2 regions of the Nocardioides ochotonae genome follow, and region 2 is predicted to be linked to the other one. Evidence: predicted binding sites of a transcription regulator. Region 2 holds the regulator's gene; the other holds the start of a gene.
The links. The regulator LexA, encoded in region 2, represses DNA repair genes until DNA is damaged. The targets are predictions, from matches to a motif close to TCGAACANNTGTTCGA.
Positions count from the first base shown of each region.

Region 1 (5,837 bases), 270 kb from region 2:
CTGATTCTGCCGCTGGCGTCTCAAGGCGCCGGAGCGGAAAGCCCAAGATCTCCTCAAGAGATCGGGGGCCACCGCTCCGGCGCCCGGAGAGCCGTGATGGGGGTCGCGCTAGCGGGGCAGACCGCTGGCGCGCCAGCCGCCGAGGCCGGGCGACAGCTGACGGCGGGCGGCCCGCTCCGGGGCCGCCCAGGCCGAGACCGCGCGCCGGGGGGCCGGCGCGCTGCCGCCGAGCGTGGAGAAGACGGCGACCAGGGCGGCGATCTCCTCGTGCGTGGCGTCGGGGTTGACCACCCGCAGGACCGGGCGAGCCGGCTCCGGGGTCCCCGCGGTGGCGTCGGCGCCGCTCACAGCGGGATGTTCCCGTGCTTCTTGGCCGGCAGCGTCTCGCGCTTGGAGCGCAGCAGGCGCAGCGAGCGGACCACCTCGGAGCGGGTCTCGTGCGGCGCGATGACCGCGTCGACGTAGCCACGCTCGGCCGCGATGTAGGGGTTGGCCAGGGTGGTCTCGTACTCGTCGATCAGCTCGGCGCGCTTCGCCTCGACGTCGCCACCCTCGGCCTGGACTGCGGCCAGGGTCTTGCGGTGGATGATGTTGGCCGCGCCCTGCGCGCCCATGACCGCGATCTGGGCGGTGGGCCAGGCGATGTTCATGTCCGCGCCGAGGTGCTTGGACGCCATCACGTCGTACGCGCCGCCGTAGGCCTTGCGGGTGATGATCGTGACCAGCGGGACGGTGGCCTCGGCGTAGGCGTAGATCAGCTTGGCGCCGCGGCGGATGATGCCGTTCCACTCCTGGTCGGTGCCGGGCAGGAAGCCGGGGACGTCGACGAAGGTGAGCACCGGGATGTTGAAGGCGTCGCAGAAGCGGACGAACCGGGCGGCCTTCTCGGAGGCGTCGATGTCGAGGCAGCCGGCGAACTGCATCGGCTGGTTGGCGACGACGCCGACCGGACGGCCCTCCACGCGGCCGAAGCCGACGATGATGTTGGGCGCGAAGAGCTCCTGGACCTCGAGGAAGTCCTCGTCGTCGACGATCGCCCGCACGACGTCGTGCATGTCGTAGGGCTGGTTCGGGGAGTCCGGGATGATCGTGTCGAGCGAGCGGTCCAGGTCGCTGACCTCGAGGTCGGACACCTCGTCGTACGACGGGAGCTCGTCGAGGTTGTTCTGCGGCAGGTAGGACAGCAGCGCCTTGACGTACTCGATGGCGTCCTCCTCGTCGGAGGCCATGTAGTGCGCGTTGCCGGACTTGGTGTTGTGGGTCCGGGCGCCGCCGAGGTCCTCCATCGTGACGTCCTCGCCGGTGACGGTCTTGATGACGTCGGGACCGGTGATGAACATGCCGGAGGTCTGGTCGACCATGACGGTGAAGTCGGTGACCGCGGGGGAGTAGACGTGGCCGCCGGCGCAGTTGCCCATGATCAGGCTGATCTGCGGGATGACGCCCGAGGCGTGCACGTTGCGCTTGAAGATCTCGCCGTACAGGCCCAGGGAGACGACGCCCTCCTGGATGCGGGCGCCGGCGCCCTCGTTGATGCCGACCAGCGGCGAGCCGGTCTTCATCGCCATGTCCATGATCTTGGTGATCTTCTCGCCGTAGACCTCGCCCAGCGAGCCGCCGAAGACGGTGAAGTCCTGGGAGAACGCGCAGACCTGGCGGCCGTTGACGGTGCCGTAGCCGGTGACGACGCCGTCGCCGTACGGGCGGGTCTTCTCGAGGCCGAAGGCGGTGGAGCGGTGGCGGGCGAGCTCGTCGATCTCGACGAAGGAGCCCTCGTCGAAGAGCAGGGCCACGCGCTCGCGTGCGGTCAGGCGTCCCTTGGCGTGCTGCTTCTCGACCGCCTTGGCCGAGCCGGCGTGGACCGCCTCGTCGATGCGGCGCTCGAGGTCCGCCAGCTTGCCGGCCGTCGTGTGGATGTCGATGTCCGTGGGGACCTCGGTGCCTTCGCCGGGTAGTGCGCTCACTGGTACTGATCTCCTCGCTGGCGTCCGTGCAGGGTGTGGGCCAATGTAGTGCCCGTGATTCCTTCGCAGTCGGCGCGCCCACCATTGGACAGGACACGGGTCACCGCACGACGCCGTGATCTCGGGCCCGACCTGGTCCTCGAGGTGCTCGAGGAGACCACGTCCACCAACGCCGTCGCCGCCCAGCGCGCGCGTGCCGGGGCCGCCGAGGGTCTCGTCGTCGTGGCGGAGCACCAGAGCGCCGGGCGCGGCCGTCTCGACCGCAGCTGGGAGATGCCCGCGCGCTCCGGGCTGATCGTCTCGGTGCTGCTGCGCCCGGTCCTCGCCACGCGCGAGTGGCCGTGGCTGCCGCTCTTGACCGGGTACGCCGTGGGACGCACGCTGCGCGAGGCCGGGTTCCCCGCCGCCGGGGTGAAGTGGCCCAACGACGCGCTGATCGGGGACCGCAAGGTCGCCGGCATCCTCGTCGAGGTCGTCGACACCCCCACCGGACTGGCCGCGGTCGTGGGGATCGGCCTCAACGTCGACCTGACGCCCGAGGAGCTGCCGATCCCGACCGCGACGTCGCTGGCCCTCGAGGCAGGCGAGCGCGGTGTGCCCGACCGCGCCGACCTGCTCGCCGACCTGCTCGCCACCCTGCTGGACACCTACCGGGACTGGCAGCGTGACAGCGCCGACGGGGCCGACGGAGCGCAGCGCCTGCGCGCGGCGTACCGCGACGCCTGCGTGACCCTGGGCCGCGACGTCCGCGTCGAGCTGCCCTCCGGCGAGGCCCTCCTCGGCCGGGCCACCGACGTCGACGAGACCGGCCGGCTGCTCGTCGAGGGCCCTGACGGTGAGGTCGCGGTCGGCGCCGGAGACGTCGTGCACGTCCGTCCCGCCTGAGCCCCGGCGGTCGAGTTTGTCGAGACCGAAGTCCGCGGAGCCGCTGGCCGGGCAGGGGTGTGACCCCGCATGGCTGGCTGCTGGCGGGGTCCGGAGCGGTCGATCTACAGGTCCGGCGGGTGTGCGGTGACGAGCCGGGTCTCGCCGTGGTCCTTGACCAGGTGCAGCCCGTGGGGTGATCGCCAGAGGTAGGTCGCGGCGTCGGTCCTGTCGTAGGTCCACGCCGTGTGGGTCTTGGCGCGGTGATGTCGGCGACAGAGCGGGGCGAGGTTGCAGCTGCACGTCGGACCGTCGTCGCCGTGGGCGATGACGTGGTCGGTGTCGCAGCGCCGGGCCGGGCGTTCGCACCACGGAAACGCGCACACCGGCTGGGTGAGACGGGTCTGCTCGGCGAGCCTGTCGGGGACCGCGTAGGCGTCGGTGTGGTGGTGGGCCCCGAGATCGATGACCGGCTTGATCACCACCTGCGCGTCGCTGGTGCACCACGCGCGGACCTGCTCGGTCGACACGATCGTCCGGGTCTCCTCGATGCGGGCGATGCCGGCCACATCACGGGAGATCGCGGCATCGGACAGATGCACGTGGATGACGACCTGGCGCGGCTTCACCACCGAGGCGGCGCCGTCACCGGCGATGCCGGCCTCGGTGCGCAGGTCGAACGCGAGCTGTCGTCGGGCGAGCTCACCGGCGGCCATCGAGCGACGCACGTCCAACGACTCCGTCGACCCGAGTGCCGCGAGCTCTTCGGCGCCCTGGCGGATCGCGGTGTCCAGGTCGAGGGCGTCGGCGAGGTCGAGCTCACCCTCCACGTGCACGGTGCCGTCGTGGGTCGCCTGGTCGGTGTGGACGTCGAAGCGGCGTCCGTCGGCGGCCTCGCGGCGCTGCTTCTCCGCGCCCTCGGGGTCGAAGACCGCACGCGCGTGATCCACCAGTCGCTCGATGCCGGCCCAGCCGACCTTCCCGACCCTCCCGGCGAGCTGGCGGTCCACGAAGTCCGCACCCTCCGGTGGCAGTCGCAGCGTGAGCTGCGCGAGCCGGCGACCCTTCCAGACCGGAACCACCCCGGCACGCATCTGGGCCCAGGTCCGCGGCAACCGGTGCGCCAGCTCGAGCGCAGCACCGACCAACGCACGCGCGGAATCGGTCGAGATCCCCAGCGCCGCACCCAGCTCCATCGGCGCGAACTCCGCCACCAGCGGCGTCCCCTCACCACCGAGCGGCACGGCCACCTCGGCGAAGATCCACCCGGCGGCCGGTGCCTGCGGCGAGATCGACTCCGCCGGGTGCATCGCTGCCCACGCGAGAGCAGCCTCCAGGACCCCGAACTCCGCCCGGTGGGCGGCGGCCCGCTGCTCCTGCGCGAACGCCAGCACGGCGGCTGGGGTGTCGCAGTCGGGGAGCTCGGGGTCGGCCATGCCTCATCCTACTCGAACGCACGTTCGAGAACAAGAGTCCTTCCACCGTGGATCTCGACAGGCTCGACCGCCGGCCGGGCCGCCACTGTCGGTCGAGCAGCGAGCGCCAACGAGCGACCATCGAGACCCCTCGGCCCCGTCCCGACGAGCTCGCCCAATGGGTGCTGCTCGACCGACGGGGTGCCTCCCGCCACTGGCTCGGCGGCGGTCCTCTGCTCAGCCCTCCACGCCCCGCTTCTCGCCACGTGAGTCTCGGATCACACGCCGGGGGCGGGGGATGGGATGATCTCGCCGTGGCTCTGAATCCCAAGCTCCTCAACGACGGCGAGGTCGTCGTCGTGTCGACGCGCACGCACGCCAAGGCACTGCTCGTGCCGCTGCTGGCGCTGGTCCTGCTGCTGGCAGCCGGGCTCGCGATCCAGCTGCTCGTCGGCCAGGAGGTGGTCACGCGGATCGGCTGGGTTGCGGTCGTCGTGCTGGCCGGGCGCTGGGTCCTGTGGCCGTTCCTCGAGTGGCTCATGGGTGCCTACGCCTTCACCAACCGCCGGCTGATCACCCGCACCGGCGTGCTGGTGCGGAGGGGCCACGACATCCCCCTCTCGCGGATCAGCGACATCGAGATCGAGCTGCACCTCAACGACCGGCTGCTCGGGTGCGGCACGCTGGTGATCAGCGATGCCAGCACCCACGGCCGGGTCGTGCTGCCCGACATCCCTCGCGTCGAGGAGACCAAGCGCCGCGTCCACCAGCTCCTCCACGACCAGGCCACGGAGGCCTCCTCCCGACATGAAGGAATCTGAGTCCCTCACCCGGACGGCGGGCCTCGAGCGCGCGATCCTGGGTGCGGTCCCGACCTACACCGCCGCCGACGTCGCGGCGCAGAGCGGCGTCTCCCTCGACGAGGCGCGCCGGCTGTGGCGCGCGCTGGGCTTCCCTGAGACCGGCGGGGACACCGCCTTCACCTCCGCCGACACCGAGGCGGTCTCGCGGATCTTCGCGATGGTGGAGTCCGGGCTGATCGACTTCGACCTCGCGGTCACGATCACCCGGGCCGTGGGCCAGACCATGGCCCGCCTCGCCGACTGGGAGACCACGGCGCTGCTGCACCGCGTCGAGGAGATGACCCAGGGTGAGGCCGACACCCCGCAGGGCCGGCTCGCGGCGGCGATGCGCATCTTCGAGGAGTTCTCGGGCTCCTTCGAGGAGCTGCTGGTCTATGTCTGGCGCCGTCACCTGGCCGCGTCGGTCGCGCGCGTCGAGGCGCTCAGCGCCCGCGAGGAGGACCTGCACACCACCCAGCTGACGGTCGGTTTCGCCGACATCGTGAGCTTCACGGCGCTGTCCAACCAGCTCAGCGAGGACCGCATCGGCGACCTCGTGGAGCTCTTCGAGTCGCGCTGCGCCGACGTCGTCGCCAACCAGCGTGGGCGGGTCATCAAGAGCATCGGCGACTCGGTGCTGTTCGTGAACGACGACCCGATCGCCGCCTACGACACTGCCGCCGGGATCATCAACGTCATCGGGCGCGACCCGCGCATGCCCGACGTGCGCGTGGGCCTGGCCAGTGGTCTGG
Region 1 covers NZ_CP061769.1:3,365,395-3,371,231, reverse strand. The annotation lists gene HBO46_RS16365 (acyl-CoA carboxylase subunit epsilon) at 109-348, opposite strand; gene HBO46_RS16360 (acyl-CoA carboxylase subunit beta) at 345-1,964, opposite strand; gene HBO46_RS16355 (biotin--[acetyl-CoA-carboxylase] ligase) at 2,049-2,849, shown strand; gene HBO46_RS16350 (HNH endonuclease signature motif containing protein) at 2,954-4,264, opposite strand; gene HBO46_RS16345 (PH domain-containing protein) at 4,558-5,064, shown strand; gene HBO46_RS16340 (adenylate/guanylate cyclase domain-containing protein) at 5,051-5,837, shown strand, end outside.
Region 1: a site for LexA is predicted at 4,277-4,292, ahead of HBO46_RS16350 (HNH endonuclease signature motif containing protein). Genes of this name have one in related genera too.

Region 2 (5,837 bases):
TGAGGAACTTCAGCAGGTTCAGCGAGGCGAGGTTGCACGAGGAGTTGTCGAGCGACATGTACTCCGAGCACGGGTTGGACGCGGTGATCCGGCCGGTCTCGGGGTTGGTGTGCCAGTCGTTGATCGTGTCGTCGTACTGCAGACCCGGGTCGGCGCACTCCCAGGCGGCCTTGGAGATCTTGCGGAACAGCTCACGGGCGTCGACGCGCTCGATGATCTCGCCGGTGGTGCGCGAGCGCAGACCGAAGTCGGTGCCCTCCTCCACGGCGCGCATGAACTCATCCGAGACACGGACGGAGTTGTTGGCGTTCTGGTACTGGACCGAGGTGATGTCCTTGCCACCGAGGTCCATGTCGAAGCCGGCGTCGCGCAGCGCGCGGATCTTGTCCTCCTCGCGCGCCTTGGTCTCGACGAACTCCTCGATGTCGGGGTGGTCCACGTCGAGCACGACCATCTTGGCGGCGCGACGGGTGGCGCCACCGGACTTGATCGTGCCGGCGGAGGCGTCGGCACCGCGCATGAAGGAGACCGGACCGGAGGCGGTGCCACCGGAGGAGCGCAGCAGCTCCTTGGAGGAGCGGATGCGGGAGATGTTGAGGCCGGCGCCGGAGCCGCCCTTGAAGATGAACCCCTCCTCCTTGTACCAGTTCAGGATCGAGTCCATGGAGTCGTCGACCGAGAGGATGAAGCAGGCCGAGACCTGCTGGGGCGACTCGGTGCCGACGTTGAACCAGACGGGGCTGTTGAAGGAGAAGTACTGGTGCACGAGCAGCCAGGTGAGCTCGTGCTCGAAGACCTCGGCGTCCGCCGCGCTGGCGAAGTAGCCGTTCTCGAGGCCGGCCTTGGTGTAGGTGTGCACCACCCGGTCGATGAGCTGCTTGAGACCGTTCTCGCGGGACTCGGTGCCGACGGCACCACGGAAGTACTTGGTGGTCACGATGGTGGAGGCGTTGACCGACCAGAAGTCGGGGAACTCCACGTCGCGCTGCTCGAAGACGGTCTCACCGGTGCGCCAGTTCGTCTGGACGACGTCACGACGCTCCCAGTTGATCTCGTCGTAGGGGTGCACGCCTTCGGTGCTGAACACCCGCTCGACCTTCAGGCCCTTCTTCGCGGCCTTGCGCCCCCTGGTTGCGCTGGTGACCGTCTCCGTCATGCCCGTCTCCTCTGATGCGTCGTGGCTCGTGGTGCGTGGTGTGGTGCTCATGCTGGTGGTGGTGCTCCGGTCCGTGCTCTCACTGTCGATGGTCTCTCCGAGCACCGACAGTGGTGCGGGAAGTTCGTGGAAGGCCCGGCGCGCAGCTTCCCCACTACGCGCCGGGCTGCTCGTGGGTCAGCCCGGCGTGGGTGCGGGGTGACCGGGGCTCCGCTCGGCGCGGAGCGTGGCGATCTCGGCGGCGAAGTCGTCCGCCGACTCGAAGGCGCGGTAGACACTGGCGAAGCGCAGGTAGGCGACCTCGTCGAGCTCGCGCAGCGGGCCGAGGATCGCCAGGCCGACCTCGTGGGCCGGGATCTCCGCCTGCCCGGCGAGACGCAGTGCGTCCTCGACGGCTTGGCCGAGGCAGGCGAGCTGGTCCTCGCTCACCGGGCGGCCCTTGCAGGCCTTGCGGACGCCGGACACCGCCTTGTCCCGCGTGAACGGCTCGCTGGCACCGGAGCGCTTGAGCACCATCAGCTGCATGAGCTCGACGGTGGAGAAGCGCTTGGCGCAGGAGCCGCAGGTGCGGCGACGCCGGATGGAACCCCCGTCGTCGGCGACCCGGGAGTCGATCACCCGGGTGTCGGTGTTCCGGCAATAGGGACAGTGCATCCGGGGCTCCTCTCAGGCGCGCCACGACGGCCCGGGGCGAGGTGCCTCAGGGTGTGGATAACAGGGGTTCTTCTGTGTAGAACTCGCTCACATCTGTGAGTCTTCCACCGCTGGGCTGTGCACTAGATGTGGATAACTACAGCGCTGTAAGTACTAGATGTAGGGGTAACCGTACGCGTGCCACCGACCGTCTGCAAGCCCGCGACGCCCGTTTTCCCCTCCCGGTACGGACCGCTCCGTAACCGCAGGTCAGAGCCCTGTCGCACCGCACTCGGCACCGACGCCGCCGGGTCGGGGCTGGCAGGAAAGCCCCCGCGCGAACATGCGGGTCGCCGCGCGCCGAGGTCCGTCATCAGCGACAATGACGGCGTGGCAAGCAAGGGCAAGCGGGCAGGTTCGAGGCGGGGCACCAAGAAGGCGCCGACCTGGCGACCACGCCTGCTCGGCCTGGCCGGGTGCGTCACCCTGGCGGTGGTCGCCTGGGGCTATCTGGTCTACGCCGCGATCGACTTCGGCGCCAGCGCCCGCGGCGGCGACACCGAGGGCTGGTGGCTCCTGGCCCTCGCCTCGATGGGCGCCGTGGCGTGCCTGTTCGTCGCGCTCATGCTCATCGCCCGCCTACTGCGCGAGCTCGGCATCACCTCCGACCCGAACACGCCCGACTCCGCCCTCCCGGCGCCGCACCCCGCTCAACCGGAGCACACCGCCGCCCCACGGGCCACCGCCCCGGGCGGACGGCGCGCGGCGCGCTGAGCACCCAGCCCTGACCACCGGGCACCGGGGATCGGACGCCTCCGCACATGAAACAGGGGGCGGGACCTCATGGTCCCGCCCCCCGCTCTTCCCCTGCTCGCCGGTCGGGGTCGAGGCGACCGGCGATGTCTGGATGTGGCGTCAGCTGGTGGGCACCGCCAGGCGCTGACCGGCGATGAGCATCGGGGACTCGAGGGCGTTGAGCCGCTCGATGTGACGCATCGCCTCACGCACGTCGCCGTCGTCACTGATCTCCGAGGCGATCTCCCACAGGGTCTGGCCAGTGCCGACCGTGATGACCTCCGTGGGCTCCGCCTGACCCTTCTCCGCCGTGGCCATCGAGCCGCCGGCGAGGGCGAACCCCACGGCGAGCAGCACCGCGACGCAGAACCCGAAGATCACCGCGCGACCTCGGCGGGTGAGTCGCACCGACTGACCGCTCGTCGGGCGAGCGGGGGCGATCGCGATTGCGGGGTGCAGCGTGCTCATGATGGCTCCTGGGGAAGTGCCGGGAAGTGCAGGAAAGTGCGTCGGCCGCGGATCGCGGCGTCAGAGGATGTCTAACGCCCGCCACCGACAGTCCCGCCGGAACAGGACCAGATCAGCGGTTCGACCAGACGTTCGATCGAACATGTGTACGACGTTAGATCAGGTGTTCGAGGAACGCAAGCACCTGAGCGAACAAATGTTCGAGGCACCTCGAGGGTCGAGGTCCGCGACCGGCCCGCGACACGCCCTTCGAACAGATGTTTGAACTCTGGGGGTGGGAGTCGCTACGGTGGCCTCACGCCACCGACCCGGGGACGACTACCGGGCGAGCGGGCACCGACAACCCGGACCACGACCCGAGGGAAGGCACAGATGGCCAAGAAGAAGAGCGACGGGGTCGCTGAGCTCCCCGACGGTCCCGCCGACGCGACCGGGCTCACCCCGCGCCAGGTGCGGGTCCTGACCCACATCACCGACTGCATCGAGAAGCGCGGCTACCCGCCGAGCATGCGCGAGATCGGGCAGGCGGTCGGCCTGACCAGCTCCTCGAGCGTCGCGCACCAGCTGAAGGTCCTCGAGCAGAAGGGCTTCATCAAGCGCGACCCGCACCGCCCGCGCGCCCTCGAGGTGTTCCTGCCCGAGGTGATGGCCGCACGCAAGGCGATGTCCTCGGGCGAGGGATCCTCGATCGACGAGACCGGCATCGGCGACAGCGTGCCGGCCCCGTCGTACGTGCCCGTCGTGGGTCGGATCGCCGCGGGTGGGCCGATCCTGGCCGAGGAGCGGGTCGAGGACGTCTTCCCGCTGCCGCGCCAGCTGGTCGGCGACGGGCAGCTGTTCCTCCTCGAGGTCTCCGGCGACTCGATGATCGACGCCGCCGTCTGCAACGGCGACTACGTGGTGATCCGCCAGCAGCAGACCGCCAACAACGGCGACATGGTGGCCGCGCTCATCGACGGCGAGGCCACGGTGAAGACCTTCCAGCGCAAGGACGGCAAGGTCTGGCTGCTCCCCCACAACGACGCCTACGAGCCCATCGACGGCACCCACGCATCGATCCTGGGCAAGGTCACCGCGGTCCTGCGCCGGGTCTGATCCCGGCACGGATCGACGCAGCGCGGCTCTGACCGGGGCTGGCGCGGGGTGACACGCTCACCCCGCGCCAGCCCCGTCGCCGTTGCGAGGTCCTCGCTCGTCGCGCACGCGGCGCGATGCCGGCCGGCGGAGCGGCTCAGGCGGAGGGCTTGCCCGCGAGCCGGGCCAGCGCCTGGCGCACGATCCCCGGGTCGGTGGTCGTCCACATCGAGGGCAGGCTGGCCTTGAGGAAGCCGCCGTAGCGCGCGGTCGCCAGCCTCGGGTCGAGGACCGCGACCACGCCGCGGTCGGAGGTCGTGCGGATCAACCGACCGGCGCCCTGGGCCATCAGCAGCGCGGCATGGGTGGCGGCGACCTGCATGAACCCGTTGCCGCCGGCCTTGTCGGCCGCCTTCTGCCGCGCCGACATCAGCGGGTCGTCGGGGCGCGGGAACGGGATCCGGTCGATCAGCACCAGCTGGCAGGTCTCGCCGGGTACGTCGAGGCCCTGCCAGAGCGTCAGCGTGCCGAACAGGCAGGTGTGCGGGTCGGCGACGAACTGCTTGGCCAGCTCGGGCAGCTGGGCGTCGCCCTGCGCGAGCGTCGTCAGGTGCGGAAGCCGCTTGCGGACCTCCTCGGCCGCCGCCTCGGCCGCGCGGCGCGAGGAGAACAGGCCCAGCGCGCGCCCGTCGGCGGCGTCGATCAGCTCCACGATCTCGTCGAGCTGGGCCTTGACCAGCCCGTCGCGTCCCGGCGGCGGGAGGTGACGCGCGACGTAGAGGATGCCCTGCTGGCCGTAGTCGAACGGCGACCCGACGTCGAGGCCCCGCCAGGGCTGGCCCTCCCCCGGTGCGGCCGCGGTCGGCGAGCCGTCGATGATCCGCTCGGACGGCTTGAGCCCGACGCTGGTCGCGACCGAGCTGAAGTCGCCTCCGAGCATCAGGGTGGCCGAGGTGAACACGACGGTCTTCTCGTTGAGCAGCTTGTCGCGCATCTGGCCCCAGACCTGCAGCGGCGCCACACACAGCCGCGGGGGCATCCGCTCGGAGCCCTCGGTCATCCACAGGACGTCGGAGTCGAGCTCCGCGGCCATCCGCTCCGCGGTCGTGAAGACCTCCTGGAGCGTGCCGCGGGCCTGGGTGCGGCCGGCGTCGGCCTCCCCGTCGCGGTCCTTGTCCTTGGGGAACGCCGAGATCGCGGCGCGGGCGCTGTCACGGACCAGCACGAGCGCGTCCCCGAGGTCGACCGGGAGCTGCTCGAGGCGCCCCGGGCGGGCCTCGCCCATCGCGGCGCGCAGTGCGTCGGCGGCGTCGGAGAGGTCGTCGGCCTCGCTGCCGTCGACGTAGCGCTGGGCGCGCCGGGCGGCCCGCTCCACCTCGGCGGCCCACAGCTCGTCGGTGGCGGCCTGGGTGACCCGCTGGGTCAGCTCGTGGGCCTCGTCGATCACCACGACGTTGTAGTCGGGGATCATCGGGACGCCCTCGACCGCGTCGATCGCCAGCAGCGAGTGGTTGGTGATGATCAGGTGGGACTTCTGGGCCTTCTCCTTGGCCAGCTCGGCGAAGCACTCCTGACCGAAGGGGCACTTGGCGGCGCCGAGGCACTCGCGGTGGCTGACGCTGACCTGGCGCCACTCCTTGTCGGTGTGGCGCGGGGCGTTGTCGCGCTCGCCGCTGCCGCCGTCCTCGGCCTCCTTGTCGGCCCAGGCGCG
Region 2 covers NZ_CP061769.1:3,634,719-3,640,555, forward strand. The annotation lists gene HBO46_RS17455 (vitamin B12-dependent ribonucleotide reductase) at 1-1,156, opposite strand, end outside; gene nrdR (transcriptional regulator NrdR) at 1,334-1,810, opposite strand; gene HBO46_RS17465 (hypothetical protein) at 2,180-2,563, shown strand; gene HBO46_RS17470 (LysM peptidoglycan-binding domain-containing protein) at 2,705-3,052, opposite strand; gene lexA (transcriptional repressor LexA) at 3,425-4,147, shown strand; gene HBO46_RS17480 (ATP-dependent DNA helicase) at 4,284-5,837, opposite strand, start outside.